One region of the Pectobacterium versatile genome, then DNA from elsewhere that is predicted to be linked to it. Evidence: predicted binding sites of a transcription regulator. Region 1 holds the regulator's gene; the other holds the start of a gene.
What was found. Region 1 encodes LexA, which represses DNA repair genes until DNA is damaged. Its sites were predicted from a motif close to TNCTGTATGTACATACAGNA; they were not measured.
Positions count from the first base shown of each region.

Region 2: a site for LexA is predicted at 3,516-3,535, ahead of rmuC (DNA recombination protein RmuC). Genes of this name have one in related genera too.

Region 1 covers NZ_CP034276.1:709,229-718,319, forward strand. Annotated here, with positions in the region: gene groL (chaperonin GroEL) at 1-258, shown strand, start outside; gene ubiC (chorismate lyase) at 524-1,033, shown strand; gene ubiA (4-hydroxybenzoate octaprenyltransferase) at 1,068-1,931, shown strand; gene plsB (glycerol-3-phosphate 1-O-acyltransferase PlsB) at 2,073-4,586, opposite strand; gene EIP93_RS03280 (diacylglycerol kinase) at 4,715-5,080, shown strand; gene lexA (transcriptional repressor LexA) at 5,191-5,799, shown strand; gene EIP93_RS03290 (CsbD family protein) at 6,262-6,471, shown strand; gene zur (zinc uptake transcriptional repressor Zur) at 6,527-7,036, opposite strand; gene EIP93_RS03300 (pirin family protein) at 7,175-7,873, opposite strand; gene EIP93_RS03305 (LysR family transcriptional regulator) at 7,987-8,883, shown strand; gene EIP93_RS03310 (glutathione S-transferase family protein) at 8,981-9,091, opposite strand, start outside.
Region 2 covers NZ_CP034276.1:234,047-243,137, reverse strand. Annotated here, with positions in the region: gene ubiB (ubiquinone biosynthesis regulatory protein kinase UbiB) at 1-336, opposite strand, end outside; gene ubiJ (ubiquinone biosynthesis protein UbiJ) at 333-956, opposite strand; gene ubiE (bifunctional demethylmenaquinone methyltransferase/2-methoxy-6-polyprenyl-1,4-benzoquinol methylase UbiE) at 969-1,724, opposite strand; gene rmuC (DNA recombination protein RmuC) at 1,912-3,471, opposite strand; gene argH (argininosuccinate lyase) at 3,691-5,064, opposite strand; gene argB (acetylglutamate kinase) at 5,127-5,900, opposite strand; gene argC (N-acetyl-gamma-glutamyl-phosphate reductase) at 5,938-6,942, opposite strand; gene argE (acetylornithine deacetylase) at 7,145-8,296, shown strand; gene EIP93_RS01045 (GntR family transcriptional regulator) at 8,351-9,064, shown strand; gene EIP93_RS01040 (starvation-sensing protein RspA) at 9,073-9,091, opposite strand, start outside.

The DNA.
Region 1 (9,091 bases):
GTGGTTGCGAACAACGTTAAAGCAGGTGACGGTAACTACGGTTACAACGCTGCAACTGAAGAATACGGCAACATGATCGACTTCGGTATTCTGGACCCAACCAAAGTCACCCGTTCTGCTCTGCAGTTCGCGGCTTCTGTTGCTGGTCTGATGATCACTACCGAATGTATGGTAACCGACCTGCCTAAAGGCGATGCACCTGATTTAGGTGGCGCTGGTGGTATGGGCGGCATGGGTGGTATGGGCGGCATGATGTAATAGGACGCCATTGTCGCCGGAAGCCATTTTCTGGTGACAGGGAGTCAGGTTACAGAAGCACGTCTTTCTGTCCTTTAAAGAGCACTATCTGGTCGCGAGACTGGGTGGTGCTTTTTTTATGCGCGGCATTGCTGAAATGTTGCCGTATCGTTGATGAATGCGTTTATAGCCTGTTATCGGGGGAAGCATTCTGCGCTACAATGGCGGAGTTACTTTATTTACGAATACCTTTTTATTCAAAACAACCCTGTTCGGAGTAGGGACAATGTCTGACGATGCGTCTACGCTTCTGCGCTCTATTTCCTGGTTTACTGAGCCCCCTTCGGTATTACCTGAGCACATTGGTGACTGGCTGATGGAAACCGGCTCCATGACGCGGCGACTTGAAAAATATTGTGCCCAACTGAAGACCATCCTGTGCAGTGAGAAATTCATTACGCCACAGGCGCTGGGCGAAGAGCGCGAACAGCTGCCTTACAGTGAGCGTTACTGGCTGCGTGAAGTGGTGCTGTATGGTGACGATCGTCCCTGGCTTTTTGGCCGTACCATTGTTCCGCAACAAACGCTCGACGGCACGGATTCAGCCCTGACGAAAATAGGCAATCAGCCGCTAGGCCGCTACCTGTTTGGGCAAAAGGCGCTGACGCGTGACTATATCCATACCGGATGCAGTGAAGGCTTATGGGCGCGACGTTCCCGCCTGTGTGTCTCGGGTTATCCGTTACTGTTGACTGAGCTTTTCTTACCGGAATCACCGATTTATTTCAGCCGGTGATGAAGGTTGGCAGGTAATTTGAGGAGATAAATCCTTGGAAAGAAGTATTACAGCAGGGAAATGGCTGGCTTATTGTCGCTTGATGCGAATTGATAAACCAATAGGTTCTCTGTTGCTGCTGTGGCCAACGCTATGGGCGCTGTGGCTGGCGGGTGGGGGAGCGCCTGCACCGTGGACGCTGCTTGTTTTTGTCGCTGGCGTTTTCTTAATGCGTGCGGCGGGCTGCGTCATCAATGATTATGCCGATCGCCATTTTGACGGCCATGTAAAACGAACCGCTTCTCGCCCGTTGCCTAGCGGTGAGGTGAGTGAGCGAGCGGCCAAAGTGCTGTTTGTCGTGCTGGTCTTGCTGGCGTTTGGTCTGGTGCTGACGCTGAATAAGATGACGATCTGGCTGTCCGTTGCGGGGCTGGTTCTGGCATGGGTCTATCCGTTTATGAAACGGGTCAGCCATCTTCCTCAGTTTGTGCTGGGCGCGGCGTTTGGCTGGTCAATCCCGATGGCTTACGCGGCGGTAAGTGAAAGCCTACCGGTAACCTGTTGGATGATGTTTTTGGCATATATTTGCTGGACGGTTGCCTACGATACCCAATATGCAATGGTGGATCGTGATGACGATCTGAAGATCGGCGTGAAATCCACCGCGATCCTATTTGGCCGTTTTGACAATATCATCATTGGGTTACTGCAGTTTAGTATGCTGGCATTGCTGTTGGCTTTGGGAATCATCACCGGATTAGGAATGCCATACTATATTTCGCTGCTGGTGGCTGCGGGGATGTTTGTTTATCAGCAAATCCTGACTGCTGGGCGCGAACGCGATGCCTGTTTCAAAGCCTTTCACAATAATAAATACGCAGGTATGGCAATATTTATTGGCGTGCTGTTTGGCCTGTAGGTCGAACCGACAGAGACAAAAAAGCAGCGATTTCTCGCTGCTTTTTTTATGGTGGAATGCTCAGAGATGTTTGTCATGCCAAACGCCTCCACGGATTGATGGCGGTGTGTTATCCGCCATTCTCCCGTAACTCCTGTCCGGCTACGCCTGCTTTGTCTCTTCCACTTTTTCTGCTGTCGGATCATTGGTTTCTATCTGACCGTCGGTTTCCAACTGATTGTCGGCTTCCATTTCAGCAGATGAGCTGGCGCTTTCGATAGTTAACCGAACTTCCGGGGTGATCAGATCGCCGAGGATATTGTAGATTGCCACGATATCGCCTTGCGCCGTTTCCGCACTGTCGGTGATATATCCTTCTGTACGTAAGGTGGCGACCAGCGTTGAGAACACCGCTTTATCAAAGAATTCCGGCGCATTAATGCCGTGTAGAACGGACAGGCGCTGCGCCATGTTCCGGCTTTCTTTCTCCAGCGTTCCACGGTTGATTGCTGGGTTCGCGCACAGCAAGGACAGCGTGATCGCATAGCGTTGCAGCGTTTCACGCACGCCTGCTGACAGCAGTTGCAGCGTACGGATGCGTGGCGGATTGATAGCTAACTGACCGTCGCGGCTACATAGCAGCTCTTGTCGAATCAGTTCGTTAGCCAACGTTTCCAGCACGCTTGGCAACTGCTCTTTGGAATAGTGCAGGAACAGCTCGGCTTGCAGCAGCGGATAGACCAGCGTGATCTGGCGCACGACTTCGTCAAGCGTAATCCGGCGATGATGGATGACGATGCTGGCGATCAGTGATGGCAAGACCAACAGATGCTGGATGTTATTGCGATAGTACGTCATCAGTACCGCCTGCTCGCGCGGCAGAATGATGATATCGCCAATGCTATCCTTTTCTACTTCAAACTTGTTCATACCCAGCGCGTGTTCCAGCAGTTCATCCGCTGTCTTCTTCGGTGCCGTAATATCTTTATGATAAGGCACCTGGCGCAGCAACTGCAGATAGCAATCCAGCTGCTCGTGCATTTGTTCGCGCGTCAGTGAACGCTGGCGCGAGGCTAATAAGGCCGTAGAGCACAGGTTCATCGCGTTTGCTGCCGCAGAATTGTTGATGCGCACCATGATATCCATAGAGATATCCTGCACCGTCGGCGTTAGCCAGCTTGGACGCTGTGCCTCGATGGGATCAATCGCGTCACGCCATTGCGGTACATGTTGGTTCAGATAGGTTGTCAGCGGGAGCGGTTCGCCGAAGTTCACATAACCCTGACCCAAATTACGCAGTTTGCGCAAACCGCGCACCATCTGCATAAAGCCTTCTTTTTCCTTCACCGCACCGCGCAGCTCTTTCGCATAGGTGCCGACTTCCATCACATGTTCGTAGCCGACATAAATCGGTACCAGCGTGATAGGGCGCGTACCGCCTCTGAGCATGGCTTGGATGGTCATCGCCAGCGTGCCGGTTTTCGGCTCTAACAGACGGCCCGTGCGTGAACGTCCGCCTTCCATGAAGTATTCAACCGAATAACCGCGGGCAAACAGCTCACCCAGATATTCACGGAAAATCGTGGAATAGAGCTTGTTGCCTTTGAAGGTACGGCGAATAAAGAACGCACCAAGACGGCGGAAGATCGGTCCTGCTGGCCAGAAATTAAGGTTGATGCCTGCGGCGATGTGCGGCGGCACTAAACCTTGATGGTACAGGACGTAGGACAGTAGCAGATAATCCATGTGGCTGCGATGGCAGGGCACATAGACAATGCCGTGACCATCCTGCGCCAGTTGGCGAACGCGTTCGGCGTTGTGGACGTTAATCCCCTGATAAAGGCGGTTCCATGTCCAGCTTAATACGCGATCCGACAGACGCACGGCCTCGTAGGAGAAATCGGCGGCGATTTCTTCCATCAGCGCAATCGCATTCTGCTGCGCTTTCTCATGAGAAATCTTCTTACTGCGCGCCTCATCGTCGACGGCTTTCTTGATCGCTTTGGAATCCAGCAGCTTGTTAAATAGCTCCTGACGCACCGGCAAGCGCGGTCCAACCGCCGCCAAACGCTGGCGGGAGAAATGCATACGTGCGACACGCGCCAGTTTGTGGGCTATGGTTTTGTCAGTGCCGTGCTCGGTCGCCATATAGCGTAGCGACACCGGGCTGGAGAAGCGGACAAAACTGTCGCGGCCTAGCCACAGGACGGCGAAGAATTTCTCGATACCGTTGAGCAACCGCAGGTGTGGTGCGGCCTGAGAGTGGCCTTCCCGACCCGGAGAGCGCCCAAACATCACGGAAACCGGCACCATCTGTACGTCTAAATCTGGATTGGCACGATGCAGGTCCAGATAGTCGTGGAACAGCTTGACGGATTTCTGCTTGGGAACGTAATAGCGGAAGACGCGCGGCCCGTCATTAATAAAGACGTGGCTAGGAAGTTCGACGCCATTGAATTCGAACGATAGCGAAGGATCGGGTAGCCCCAATGCCAGGCATTTCGCACGTAGCGTCAAGAGATCCGCCTGAGAGTTATAAGGCAGAACATAGAGTATAGGACGTGAGGGATCTAACCCCAACTCGACCACTGGATCTGCGGGAATAACTTTGCTTTTTACCAGCAATTTCAGTGGGAGATTCAATAATTTATAGTAAATTTTACGCCAACCTGACATAACAACGTGGAGCCTCTTGTTAGCAATGCGCCGCAAGGATACCAGAAACTGCGCTGGAGATCTGTGGTGATGAGACAACGTAGGTGCGTTAAAATGCGAATTATTTAGCGTATAAATATGGAGGATAAATGAATAAAGCAACGGGGATGACCCGGATTATTAAGGCGACCGGTTATTCCTTTAAGGGGCTGAAGCAGGCGTGGCAGCATGAGGCTGCGTTTCGTCAGGAAACGATACTGACCCTTGTCGGCGTGATTATCGCGTGTTTACTGCCGGTTACGCTGGTTGAAAAACTGCTGCTGATTGGGTCTGTGGTACTGATTATGCTGTTTGAGTTGGCTAATAGCGCCATTGAAGCGGTCGTCGATCGCATTGGTCTTGAGCACCACGAATTATCCGGTCGAGCGAAAGATATTGGGTCGGCCGCTGTCTTTGTTGCCATCTTGTTAGCTGCTGTCGTCTGGGGCAGCATCCTCTGGCAACATTTTGCCTGACGGCGCGCATAAATGAGTAAAAGTCAGGGGCTTTGCCGATATCGTCATTCCCAATTGTGCCTTACCTGTATATACTCACAGCAAGACTGTATAAACAACCAGGGGGCGGAATGAAAGTATTAACAGCAAGGCAGCAGCAGGTTTATGACCTGATCCGCGATCATATTGCGCAAACCGGAATGCCGCCAACGCGTGCGGAAATTGCTCAACAACTGGGGTTTCGCTCTCCTAATGCGGCTGAAGAACATCTGAAAGCGCTGGCCCGTAAAGGCGTGATTGAAATTGTATCGGGCGCTTCTCGTGGTATTCGTCTACTGATGGAAGAAGAGACGGGTATTCCTCTGGTTGGTCGCGTGGCCGCAGGTGAACCTCTGCTGGCACAGGAACACATCGAGTGTCGCTATCAGGTTGACCCTGCGATGTTCAAACCTAGCGCTGATTTTTTGCTGCGGGTGAGCGGCATGTCAATGAAAAATATCGGTATTATGGATGGTGATTTGCTGGCCGTGCATAAAACAGAAGATGTGCGCAATGGTCAGATTGTCGTCGCGCGTATTGACGATGAAGTGACGGTGAAACGCTTGAAGAAGCAGGGTAATACGGTACACCTCCTCGCTGAAAATGAAGAGTTTGCCCCTATTGTTGTCGATCTGCGTCAGCAAAGTTTTTCGATAGAAGGCTTAGCGGTTGGCGTGATTCGTAACAGCGACTGGAGCTAACCATTCGCAGAGATGCACTGCTCGTCTATCTGGGTCAGTGCATCATGTTCTGTATTCATCGTTTAGCGTTCTAATCTGCTGGTCATATATATTTAGTTACATTTCGCGCGCATTTTCTACGATCCCCATTACCCTTCTGTTTTTTCACTGCTTTTTGCGGTGATTTTCCCTTTCTCAACGTTCATGTTAGTCACAGATTCCTAATTTTTTATATTAGGTGAAATATTCGACTATAATTTTTATCAAGGTAAGCATTTTTATCTTGATTGATCGTTTGCCGATTGATCATTAGCCATCACATGTAGATAGCCCGGTAATCAAGGGAGACAGTGGCGAAGAGCACCGTCATGGTTCACAGAGTTATGATGCTGCTTACTGAATAAATCTATTTATCTGAAACTGACGCATAAGTCGGTAGTCACGATTTTTTATGCGCAATTCACCTAAGGTACGGAGATTCTTATGAATAAAGACCAAGCCAGCGGTAACTGGAAACAGTTTAAAGGTAAAGCGAAAGAGCAATGGGGCAAATTAACGGATGACGATCTGACGGTCATCGAAGGTAAACGTGACCAACTTGTGGGGAGAATCCAGGAGCGTTACGGGTACGCAAAAGAAGCGGCAGAGAAAGAAGTGAAACACTGGGAAGAGCACCACAAATATCACTGGTAGCTATCACTGGTAACAAAGGTGATGTCTCTCCACAGAGAAAACGATAGCCCTTGGGCTATCGTTTTTTAATGGGAACAGTATGGTCGTGATCGCAATGATCCGGCTGTTTGCATGATGCAACTTCCTGACAGCCTCCGCACAACCCGTGTGCTTCCACTACGCTGTGACGCAGCGTAAACCCTGACTGCTGGGCCAGACTACGCAGCGTTTCTTCCACACCTTCTGTTTGACGTTCTGTGACTTGCCCGCAGCGGTCGCAGATGAAAAGGGCAGACGTGTGGCTGTGGTCTTCGATATGGTGACACAGCACGTAGCTGTTGTTTGATTCGACGCGATGAATAAAGCCTTGTTCCAGCAAAAAATCCAGCGCGCGATAGACAGTCGGCGGTTTCGCCTGAGGTTCTGAAACGCGTAGCAGGTCCAGCAGGTCATAAGCGCTGATAGCACCAGACTGCTGTGCCATAAGGCGTAAAACCTCTAACCGCTGTGGTGTGAGACGCACAGCGCGCTGCTGACAAATCTGTTCAGCCTGGGCAAGAAGTTTGTCCTGTTTGGTTGAATCCATTGTCATATCACCCTGACGCATTGAGGAACAAGACGGATATCTTACCACGACTGAATAAAAACGCCGAACTGGCGGCGTTTTCCTGCGAAAACAGCTCCCTGAAAAAACAACTCTCTGTAAAAACAATGGACAGAAGCGCTACACAACCAGATCGATGAGCAGCGCCCGCAAAGGCGACTCTGCTTGTAGCGTCAACGCCGTTTCTTCCTTAATGAAGGCTCCGTCGCCGCAGTGCAGTGTTTCACTGTTCTGGCCGCCTTTTACCGCCATCGAGCCGTGAATCAGTTGGAGATATGCCTGATTCCCCTGTAGCGCGATCGTGCTTTGCTCATTCTGCTGGAGGTCGACATGATGAACCCAAACCTGCTGGCGCAGTTGCAGGCTATGGTGTTCACCTTCCGGTGAGGCAAGCAGAGTATGGTTGGCTGAATTCAACCCCATGCGCTGCAACGGGCTGTTCTCTCGGGTCTGGCAGGCATTCAGCCATAATTGCAGACGCGTCAGCGGCTTAGTGGCGCTGGTATTATGTTCGCTATAGCTGACGTTTGGCTGAGTAGCGAGCAGCAACACATCTCCGGCTTTAGCCTGAATGTGGCAACCGTTGCTGTCGCGGTATTCCGCTTCGCCCTGAAGAATGATGTTCAGAATATCAACCCGTGGGTAGGTTCGCGGCTGGAATGATGCCCCCGGAGCCAAGACTTCCTGATTGAGCACGCGCAGAGACGCGTAGCCCAGCAACTGTGGGTCAAAATAGTGACCAAAAGAAAAGGTATAGCGCGCCTGCAACCAGCCATAGTCAGCCTGGCCGCATTGTCCCGCTGCTCTTCGTGTGATCATAATTGTTATCCCCCCAGAGAATTATTTATTAAACCGATAGTAATTGTGTGGACGTTGGATTGTTAGCTAGTTAATCTGGTCGGTATATTCAAAATTCCTGAATGAGTACGAAGATGGCGAGAGAACGAGCACTGACGCTGGAAGCCTTGAGGGTGATGGATGCGATCGATCGTCGTGGCAGCTTTGCCGCTGCGGCAGACGAGCTGGGTAGGGTGCCTTCGGCGCTGAGCTATACCATGCAGAAATTGGAAGAAGAGTTAGATGTGGTGCTGTTCGATCGTTCCGGGCATCGTACTAAATTCACAAATGTTGGGCGGATGCTGCTGGAACGCGGACGCATTCTGTTGGAGGCTGCGGATAAGCTCACGACGGACGCAGAAGCACTGGCACGCGGTTGGGAAACGCACCTGACGATTGTGACGGAAGCGCTCATTCCGACTCAGCGAATTTTCCCATTAATCGATAAACTGGCGCTTAAAGCAAATACGCAGGTATCGATTCTGACTGAAGTGCTGGCTGGGGCGTGGGAGCGCCTTGAGCAAGGGCGCGCCGATATTGTGATTGCGCCGGACATGCATTTTCGCGCGTCTTCTGAAATGAATACCCGCAAGCTGTACACGATGAATAACGTTTATGTCGCCAGCCCGGAACATCCTATTCATCAGGAGCCTGAACCGCTGTCGGATGCAACCCGGGTGAAATACCGTGGGATTGCGATGGCGGATACCGCGCGTGAACGACCAGTACTGACCGTACAACTGTTGGATAAACAGCAGCGTCTGACGGTGAGTTCGCTGGATGATAAACGGCGTGCGCTGTTGGCTGGGTTAGGCGTCGCGACCATGCCGTATCAGATGGTTGCGCAAGATATTGCCGAAGGGCGTTTACTGGTGGTTGGCCCAGAGCATCAGATGGAAAGCCAGATTATTATGGCGTGGCGGCGAGACAGCATGGGCGAGGCGAAATCCTGGTTTCTGCGTGAGATTCCAAAACTATTGAACCAGCCTTAAATCCCGCGCTTTTTGCGGCAAGGTGTGGCTCCACACCTTGCCGCACTATTTCACTAGTTTACTACTTCACTACTGCTTAGCGAAAATCGGCAAAACCCTAGTATAAATCGACAAATGTCTTATCGCGCTGATGAGGCTGGTTCAGATCTTGCTCTGGGCCCAGCGAAATCACGCCATGCGGATTAATCGTGCCGTGGCTACAATAGTA
Region 2 (9,091 bases), 480 kb from region 1:
CGACAGCTCAATCTGTTCGCGTGCCAGTTTTCCATCAAACGGCTCAACCTTATCCTGCAACATCGCCAGTTGATCGGCGATAGCCGGTGGGAACAGATCGCGGCGTGTAGACATCATTTGTCCGAACTTAATCCACACGGGCCCCAGTTCCTGAAGCGCCAAACGCAGGCGTTCCCCTAAAGGCTTATTGCGGTGACGATTGGGTAACCAGAACAACAGATGACGACCCGCACGTAGCGGCAGCGTCAGTCGCATTTTAGGAATAAGCTCGTCCAGACCATAGCTCAACAGCACACGCACAATGCTGTAAAGGCGGCGTAATTCACTGGGCGTCATCGTAAAGCCTCCAGCTTCGCCAGCCGTTCGGACAACGTATCGGCGGATTTATCCAGCGCAACAATTTCCTCATGGAACCAGGCGTTTTCCAGTTTTCCCGGGGCCAGTCGCCATTCTTCCGTTAGCGTCTCAGACAAGAAATGTTGCTGCTGATGTAATGAGCGTCTCAGGAAACTCAGGGTTTTCTGTGCCGTTTGGGTAAGCCCCTGAGCAACAATATCGCCCAGATAGGGGGACAACCACTCCGCCGGATCGAACTCCGCCAGATCAACCAGCACGATGAACTGTTGAACAACTTGAATATCGCCTTCTATCACCAGCTCGCCGCTGCGCATCAGCGACGATAGCTGCTGACGATCGCGTAATTTCATCAGAACCGGAACGCGTGTTTTCAGGCAGCAATCCGCAGGCTCGCCCCATTGGCTGATCACATCCAGCCGCTGTTCGTTAAACACCAGCACCAAGGGCACATCCAGTTCAGCCAACTCGATCTGAAGTGTTTTCCCCTGCAAGCGCTGGCGTGCAGACTTCATGCTACGATCGCAAGAAACTGTATCGTGAAAAAGCAGCTGATTCAGCGCGGTTTCCAGCGTAGCGGTCAGAAAAGACGTTATCAGCATTGGCGTTTCCAATCAGAATTTAAACCCACGATGCAGCGCAACGATTCCACCGGTGAGGTTGAAATAGTTAACACTGTCAAAACCGGCATCGACCATCATCCCTTTCAGCGTTTCCTGATCGGGGTGCATGCGGATAGATTCCGCCAGATAGCGGTAGCTCCCAGCATCACTCGCCACGGCTTCGCCAATCCTCGGCAGGATATGGAATGAATAAGCATCATAAACGGTGCTCAGTTGTTTAATGATCGGCTTGGAAAACTCCAGCACCAGCAACCGACCACCTGGCTTCAGCACGCGGTACATTGAGCGCAGCGCTTTGTTTTTGTCCGTCACGTTGCGCAGACCAAAGGAGATAGTAATGCAGTCGAAGAAGTCATCAGGGAACGGCAGCGCTTCAGCATTGGCCTGCACGTAGTTGATGTTGTCGATAATGCCTTTATTACGCAGTTTTTCGCGGCCCACTTTCAGCATTGATGCGTTGATGTCCGCCAGAATGACCTCACCACCTTCGCCAACCATACGGGAGAATTTGGCAGTTAAATCTCCTGTTCCTCCGGCAAGATCCAGAACACGCTGGTTACGTCGTACCCCACTACATTCGATAGTGAAACGCTTCCAGACACGGTGGATACCAAAGGACATCAGGTCATTCATCAAGTCATACTTTGCTGCTACAGAATGAAAAACCTCAGCCACCATGACTTCTTTTTCATCCCTGGCGACAGTCCGAAAACCAAAGTCGGCCGTTTTCTCCTGCTCACTTGCCATCTTATCCGCCTACTATTTCAGTCAAATTTCGGGTCTACCCATTTATGGTGAGAGTGTACCAGACCCGTATAAAAACCCCACTGCACTAATTTCGCATAGCCTGGAGCCAAGCCCGCGAAATCCATACCTATTTATATCCGTCATACTTCAAGCTGCTTGTGCGTTGGCTTCACGCAACTCGAATTATTTAGGATAGGTTACGAGTCGCTAAGGGGGATTCCCCTTCTTCGCCCTCCGTTTCCACGGTTGGTGAAACAGCGTCGGGTGCTACGGAATCCGGTAATTCATCGCGTTCAGCGTGCTCATGGGCCGTTGCTTTTTCTGCTAATGACGGGCTGATCGTGCGTTTAATTTCTACGCCCAGCGCACGGAACCCCTCAGCCTGGCCAATAAGGTTACCACGCCCAGAGGAAAGTTTATTCATCGCCTGACGATAAGTGCCCTGCGCTTTATCCAGACTCTGCCCCAGCGCTTCCATGTCGTCTACGAACAACCGCAGCTTATCGTACAGCCGCGACGCTTTTTCAGCGATCTGCTGTGCATTGCGGCTCTGTTGTTCATAGCGCCATAAATTATTGATGGTGCGTAATGCCACCAGCAGCGTGGTCGGGCTGACCAGCATAATATTGTGCTTTAACGCCTCGTTGATCAATTCGGGCTGGCGATCGATAGCGACCAGAAAGGCAGGTTCGACCGGAATAAACATCAGCACATAATCTAGCGAACGCAGACCCGGAAGCTGCTGATAATCTTTGCTGCTCAACTGCCGAATATGGCTGCGAACCGAGAGCAAATGTTCGTTCAGCGCCACACTCCGCTCTGCATCATCGTCACTATTAAAATAGCGCTCGTAGGCCACCAGCGACATTTTGGCATCGATCACAACATCTTTGCCCTGCGGTAAACGCACGATGACATCCGGTTGCAGGCGGCTATTTGTGCCTGTTTGCACGCTAACCTGAGTTTGATACTCGTAGCCTTCACGCAGGCCGGAGGCTTCGAGCACGCGGCTTAACACCACCTCGCCCCAGTTACCCTGCGTCTTATTGTCGCCTTTCAGTGCTTTCGTCAGATTGATAGCTTCATGTGCCATCTGCGCGTTCAGTTGTTGCAGATTGCGGATTTCATGCGCCAACGTGTGACGCTCGCGCGCTTCCGCACCAAAGCTTTCCTGCACCTGACGGCGGAAACCATCAAGCTGCTCACGCAGCGGCATCAGCAGCTTATCCAGACTCTGTTTATTTTGTTCATCCACTTTGCGGCCGCTATGTTCAAAAATCCGGTTCGCCAGATTCTCAAACTGCGTCGTCAACCGCTGTTCGCTGTTTGCCAGCAGACGCTGCTTTTCTTCCGCCGCCATACGGGTTTCTTCCAGCCGAATGGTGACTTCCCGCAGCTCCGCTTCCTGCGAGCTGTTGATTTCACGCAGCGTTCGCAGTTCCTGATTTAACTGCACACATTCCTCGCGGAGTTCAGCAAGCTGTTGCAGCTTTTCATGGCTGGCAGAGAGTTGAGCGTGAACCGTGCGCAGCTCTAGCTCATTTTGCCGTAGCCGCTGTTCGTCCTGCTGTTTTGCCTGCTGCTGTTCGCTGAGTGACTGCTGAGCCTGCTGCAATGTCTGCGCCAGCAACTGCTGTTCGGTGTCATGCCGCGACAACTTCTGCTGATGAATCAGGCTGGCAATTAACCACCCGACCAATAGCCCGACCGCACTGCCGCCCAGACCATAAAATATGCTGATATCCACTTTGCCTCCGCAGGCCTTTCACGCTGTCGGTCAAGGTAAAATGATACTGTATGGATGTCCAGAAACAATTCTGGTGGGGAAGACGCTGAGCAGAAAAATGCGAGCCGCATTCCATATGAACATGGATAGATGATAATTTGCAGAAGAATCAGATCGGTAACGCAGAAATCCCCCAACGCGAAACACCACGTTGGGGGAACTGAAACAGAAGAGGGCAACTTAGGCTAAGTGCTGCTTCGCATCACTAATCGCTTTGGCAACCTGCTGCGGTGATACGCCACCTTGTGCCGCACGCTTATCCAGACAGGATTGTAGCGCCAGAATCGGGTACACATCCTCGCCAATCACGGCGCTGAATTTTTGCAGATCGGCCAGCGGCAACGCTTCCAATGCTTTGCCCTGACGAATGGCTTCAACTACCGCTTCGCCCACGATATGGTGCGCTTCACGGAACGGAACGCCTTTCGCGACCAGGTAATCCGCCAGCTCTGTCGAGTTCGCGTAGCCTTGCTCGGCCGCTTCTTTACAGCGCGGACGCTTAACCTGAATGCCTTCCAGCACCAGACCCGCCATCATCAGGCAATCGTGCCAGGTATCCAGTGCGTCAAACAGCCCTTCTTTGTCTTCCTGCATATCTTTGTTATACGCCAGCGGTAGGCCTTTAAGCGTCATCATCATGCCGGTCAACGCGCCCTGTACGCGACCGCATTTACCGCGAATCAGCTCCAGTGCATCCGGGTTTTTCTTCTGTGGCATCAGGGAAGAACCGGATGTCACACGGTCAGACAGCTCAACGAACGCCGCTTCACCGCTGTTGAAGAAGATCAGATCTTCGGCAAAACGCGACAGGTGGATCATGCCGATCGAAGCATCAGACAGCAGTTCCAGTACATGATCGCGATCGGAAACCGTATCCAGACTGTTACGCGTGGCCGAGGCAAATCCCAGCCAGCCCGCCAGTTGCTCACGGTCGATCGGATAAGCCGTTCCTGCCAGCGCACCGCAGCCCAGTGGACTGACATCCAGACGCTTCAGCGTATCTTCCAGACGACTTTCATCACGCGCCAGCATTTCATGGTAGGCCAGACACCAGTGCGCAAACGTCACCGGCTGTGCGCGCTGTAGGTGGGTGTAACCCGGCATAACCGCATCCTGATTGGCTTCCGCCGTCGTAACCAGTGCCTGACGCAGCTGGCGTACCGACAGCAGCAGTTCAGCAATCTGCGCCTTGCACCACAGTTTCAGATCCGTCGCGACCTGATCGTTACGGCTACGACCGGTATGCAGCTTTTTACCTAAATCGCCGACTTTCTCAATCAGACGCAGTTCAACCCAGCTGTGAATGTCTTCTGCATCGCTTTGCAGGATCATCTCAGGATCGGCCTGTACCTCAACCAGCAGCGCATTCAGCGCCTGTTCCAGCTGTTGCTGTTCCTGCTCGCTAAGCACATTTACCGTCACCAGCGCTTTCGACCAGCCGATCGAGCCAACGATGTCCTGTTCCGCCAGACGGTAATCAAACCGCAGTGAGTCATTAAACTGTTTAAAACGCTGATCTGCTGCCTGACTAAACCGACCGCCCCACAAAGCCATAACCCTTACTCCCAAAAATATAATTCACGTTGGTATCGCATCATGCCATACCCAGAAACGACTTACGCCAGAATACGCGTGCCAATCGCTACGCCGTTGAACAGCGCAGGTAGCTGCTCAACATGACGCCAGCTGGCGATATCAACCGGACGACCCAGCGCACGAGCGGCATCCAGCGCGGCGTTGACCTTAACAATCATGCCGTCGGTAATAATGCCCTGAGCGATCAGCTGCTCGGCTTTCCCTGCCGTCATTTCGGCAATACGCTGGCCTTTACCATCCAGAATGCCACTAACGTCAGACAGCAGGATTAAATCCGCACCCAGCGTTTGCGCCAGTGCCGTCGCCGCTTGGTCAGCGTTGACGTTCATCAGGTCGCCCTGTGCCGTAATGCCGATGGAGCTAACAACAGGCAGATAGCCCGCAGACAGCAGCGTGTTCAGCAGCGCAGGCGATCCCGCTTCTGCCTTACCCACAAAGCCCAAAGACTCATCTAACTGCGTGACCGTCGTGCTGCCGCCATCGCCCAGACACAAGCCGACCGCGTTGATGTCATGCTTCTTCGCCCATGACAGCAGCGTCTTGTTGGCGGAACCCGCCAGCGCACCGGTGATGATATCAATCTGATCGGCAGGCGTGACGCGCAGGCCGTTTTTCTTCACGACGGGCAGCGACAGTTTCTTCATCAGGTCATCCACCAGACAGCCGCCGCCGTGCACAATCACCAGCGGACGCTGGTGTTCCTGACGGTAAGCTACCAGCGCAGTGAACAGACGTTCCAGCGCTTCTTCGCTATCCAGTAAAACGCCACCTAATTTGATAATTAACGGATTCATTATGCTTCGCGCCTCGAAATGTCGGGACCAGTAGTGATTAAATTAACGATTGGGTTTCAGGGAAACCAAAACGAATATTCATGCATTGCACAGCCTGTGCCGCCGCGCCTTTCAGCAGGTTATCTTCGGTTGCCACCACGATCAGGTGCTCACCATCAACAGAGAAACCGATATCGCAGAACGGCAGGCCGACAACGGATTTCAGCGCCGGAACGCCCTTATCGTACAGGCGAACCAGCGGCTTATCGTGATAAGCGTTGTGATAAGCCTCAGCGATATCCTGCTGGGTTACGCCCGGTTGCAGGCGACAGGTGATAGTTTCCAGAATACCGCGAGCGAAGTTGCCCAAATGCGGAGTGAAGATCACTGGCGTGCCGAGGTGCGTTGAAATTTCAGGCTCATGGCGGTGGTTGAAAATGCCGTACGGTTGCAGGCTGACTTCACAGAAGCTGCTGGTCAGCGACGCTTTACGCCCCGCCCCGCTCACGCCGCTCACGGCATTAATCACCGGCCACTGAGCCGGGTTCAGCAGTTGGGCATCCAGCAGCGGCTTCAGCGCCAGCTGCGCAGCCGTTGGATAACAGCCTGGCACGGCAACCAGTTGTGCCTGTTTTACGCTTTCCGCACGCCATTCGGCCAGCCCGTAAACCGCTTTTGCCAGCCAGTCAGGGTGCTGATGCTCAAAGCCATAGTAACGACGATAAAATTCGGCATCTTGTACGCGAAACGCGCCAGACAAATCAAAAACGGTGCAGCCTGCCGCCAGAAAAACAGGGGCCAGATCGTGGCTGACTTTGTGGTCGGTCGCCAGAAAAACGACATCCACGCCTTTCGCCGCTTCTTCCGCATCGGTCAGCGGTTTTACCGGAACATCGATGATGCCTTTGAGCTGCGGATGTAAATCAGAAATCAATTTTCCTGCATCGACACTTTGCGCAGAAACCATCAAAGCGGTTATGTTCATCTGTGGGTGACGGTTCAGGTAGAGCGCAAGCTCAGCGCCGGTATAACCACTTGCACCAACAATCAGCGTATTCAGCATGGGATCCGTATACCTTCTTACTTATCTATGGAACAGGTAACAGGGCTCACCAGCGTCGGTACGCTGTTCACCCGCGAAACTCAGTGAAAGTGACGAATCGTCATCGCCGTACCTTTGGGTTTCCTTTCGCCGAGCATTATTGTATTTTTATTCAAAATAAATGCATGAATATTGATACTATCCTAACCAGAGGCTGTCAACAGTGAAGATGAATTTACCCCCTTTTATTGAGCTATATCGGGCATTGATAGCCACACCGTCCATCAGTGCCACCGACAGCGCGCTCGATCAAAGTAATCATACCTTAATCAACCTGCTGGCCGGCTGGTTCGGCGATCTCGGCTTCCACGTGGAAGTCCAACCAGTCCCCGGCACCCTCAATAAATTTAATATGCTGGCGCGGATTGGTGAAGGAAAAGGTGGCTTATTGTTAGCAGGCCACACCGACACCGTCCCGTTCGACGACGGTCGCTGGACGCGTGACCCGTTCACGCTGACCGAACATGACAACAAGCTGTACGGCCTGGGTACGGCGGACATGAAAGGCTTCTTTGCCTTTATTCTGGATGCGTTGCGCGATATCGATCCGACCAAGCTGACGAAACCGCTCTACGTGCTGGCAACGGCAGATGAAGAGACGACGATGGCCGGCGCCAAGTATTTCTCCGAATCCACGCAGATTCGCCCGGACTGCGCCATCATCGGCGAACCGACCTCACTGCAACCGGTGCGTGCCCACAAGGGCCATATGTCTAACGCGATCCGCATTCAGGGGCAGTCTGGCCACTCCAGCGATCCGTCGCGCGGCGTGAACGCGATTGAGCTGATGCACGAAGCCATTTCTCATCTGCTGGTATTGCGTAACACGCTACAGGAACGCTATCACAATCCGATTTTCCACATTCCTCACCCGACTATGAACCTCGGCCACATTCACGGCGGCGATGCCGCTAACCGTATCTGCGGCTGCTGTGAACTGCATATGGATATCCGTCCGCTGCCGGGCATTACGCTCAACGATCTGGACGGTTTGCTGTCAGAAGCGCTTGAGCCTGTAAGCCAGCGCTGGCCGGGCAGGTTGACCATCAGCGAGCTGCATCCTCCGATTCCTGGCTATGAGTGCCCGCCCGATCACCGTCTGGTGTCCGTCGTGGAGAAGCTGCTGGGAACGAAAACGGAAATCGTGAACTATTGCACCGAAGCGCCGTTTATTCAGACGCTGTGCCCGACGCTGGTTCTGGGGCCAGGATCGATCGAACAGGCGCACCAGCCGGATGAATATATTGATACCAAGTTTATTAAACCAACGCGGGATCTGATCTCGCAGGTGATTCATCACTTCTGCCACCACTGATCCGACGAAAGCGGCCTTGCCAGCCATGCTGGCAAGGTCATTTTGAGACAGAGAATGAAAAAGAAAGATTTCATCGCACAGGATCTACTGAGCAAAATCTATCAGCACACCGATCCGCTACCGGAAAAGCTGCCGCCGGAACGCCAGTTGGCGGAAGAATACGGCGTGTCGCGCTTCACCATTCGTCAGGCATTGGAAAAACTCGCCAGCATCGGCGCAATCCATATGGTGCAAGGCTCCGGTAACTTCATCAATCAGGGCGTACGCAGCAACCCGCTGGTGTATAACTCGATTACCGAAAAGAAATTTAATCAGATTTCATTCCGTCTGCTTAGCCTGCATAAGCGGCTGCCGACTCGGGAAGAGCAGCAGGTTTTTGCTATCAGCGAAAATACGTTCATCTGGGAATTCAGCCGATTACGTTATGTCGATAACCGTAAGGTGCAGATTGAGATATCGAAGATGCCCGCCGCAGACTTCCCAGACATGAGTCAGAAGATTATTGAAAGCTCTATTCAGCAGTATGTGCTCAGCAAGGGCTACGCGATTTCACACTACCTGACACATTATCAGGCGGTTAACGTCACTAAAGCACAGGCTGAGCTACTGGGCTGCAAGAAAGGCACAGCGGCGATGCACATTCTTAATCGCGGTATTTTACAGGGTGGTCGCGTGTACGAATCGAGCGATATCATTGATATCAACTACGCCTGCACCTACGTCATCCCCTTCAACCGCGATAACCTGAATTTCCGCCAGTCGCCGTAATAATTCACTCAGGGCGTATGCATCGTG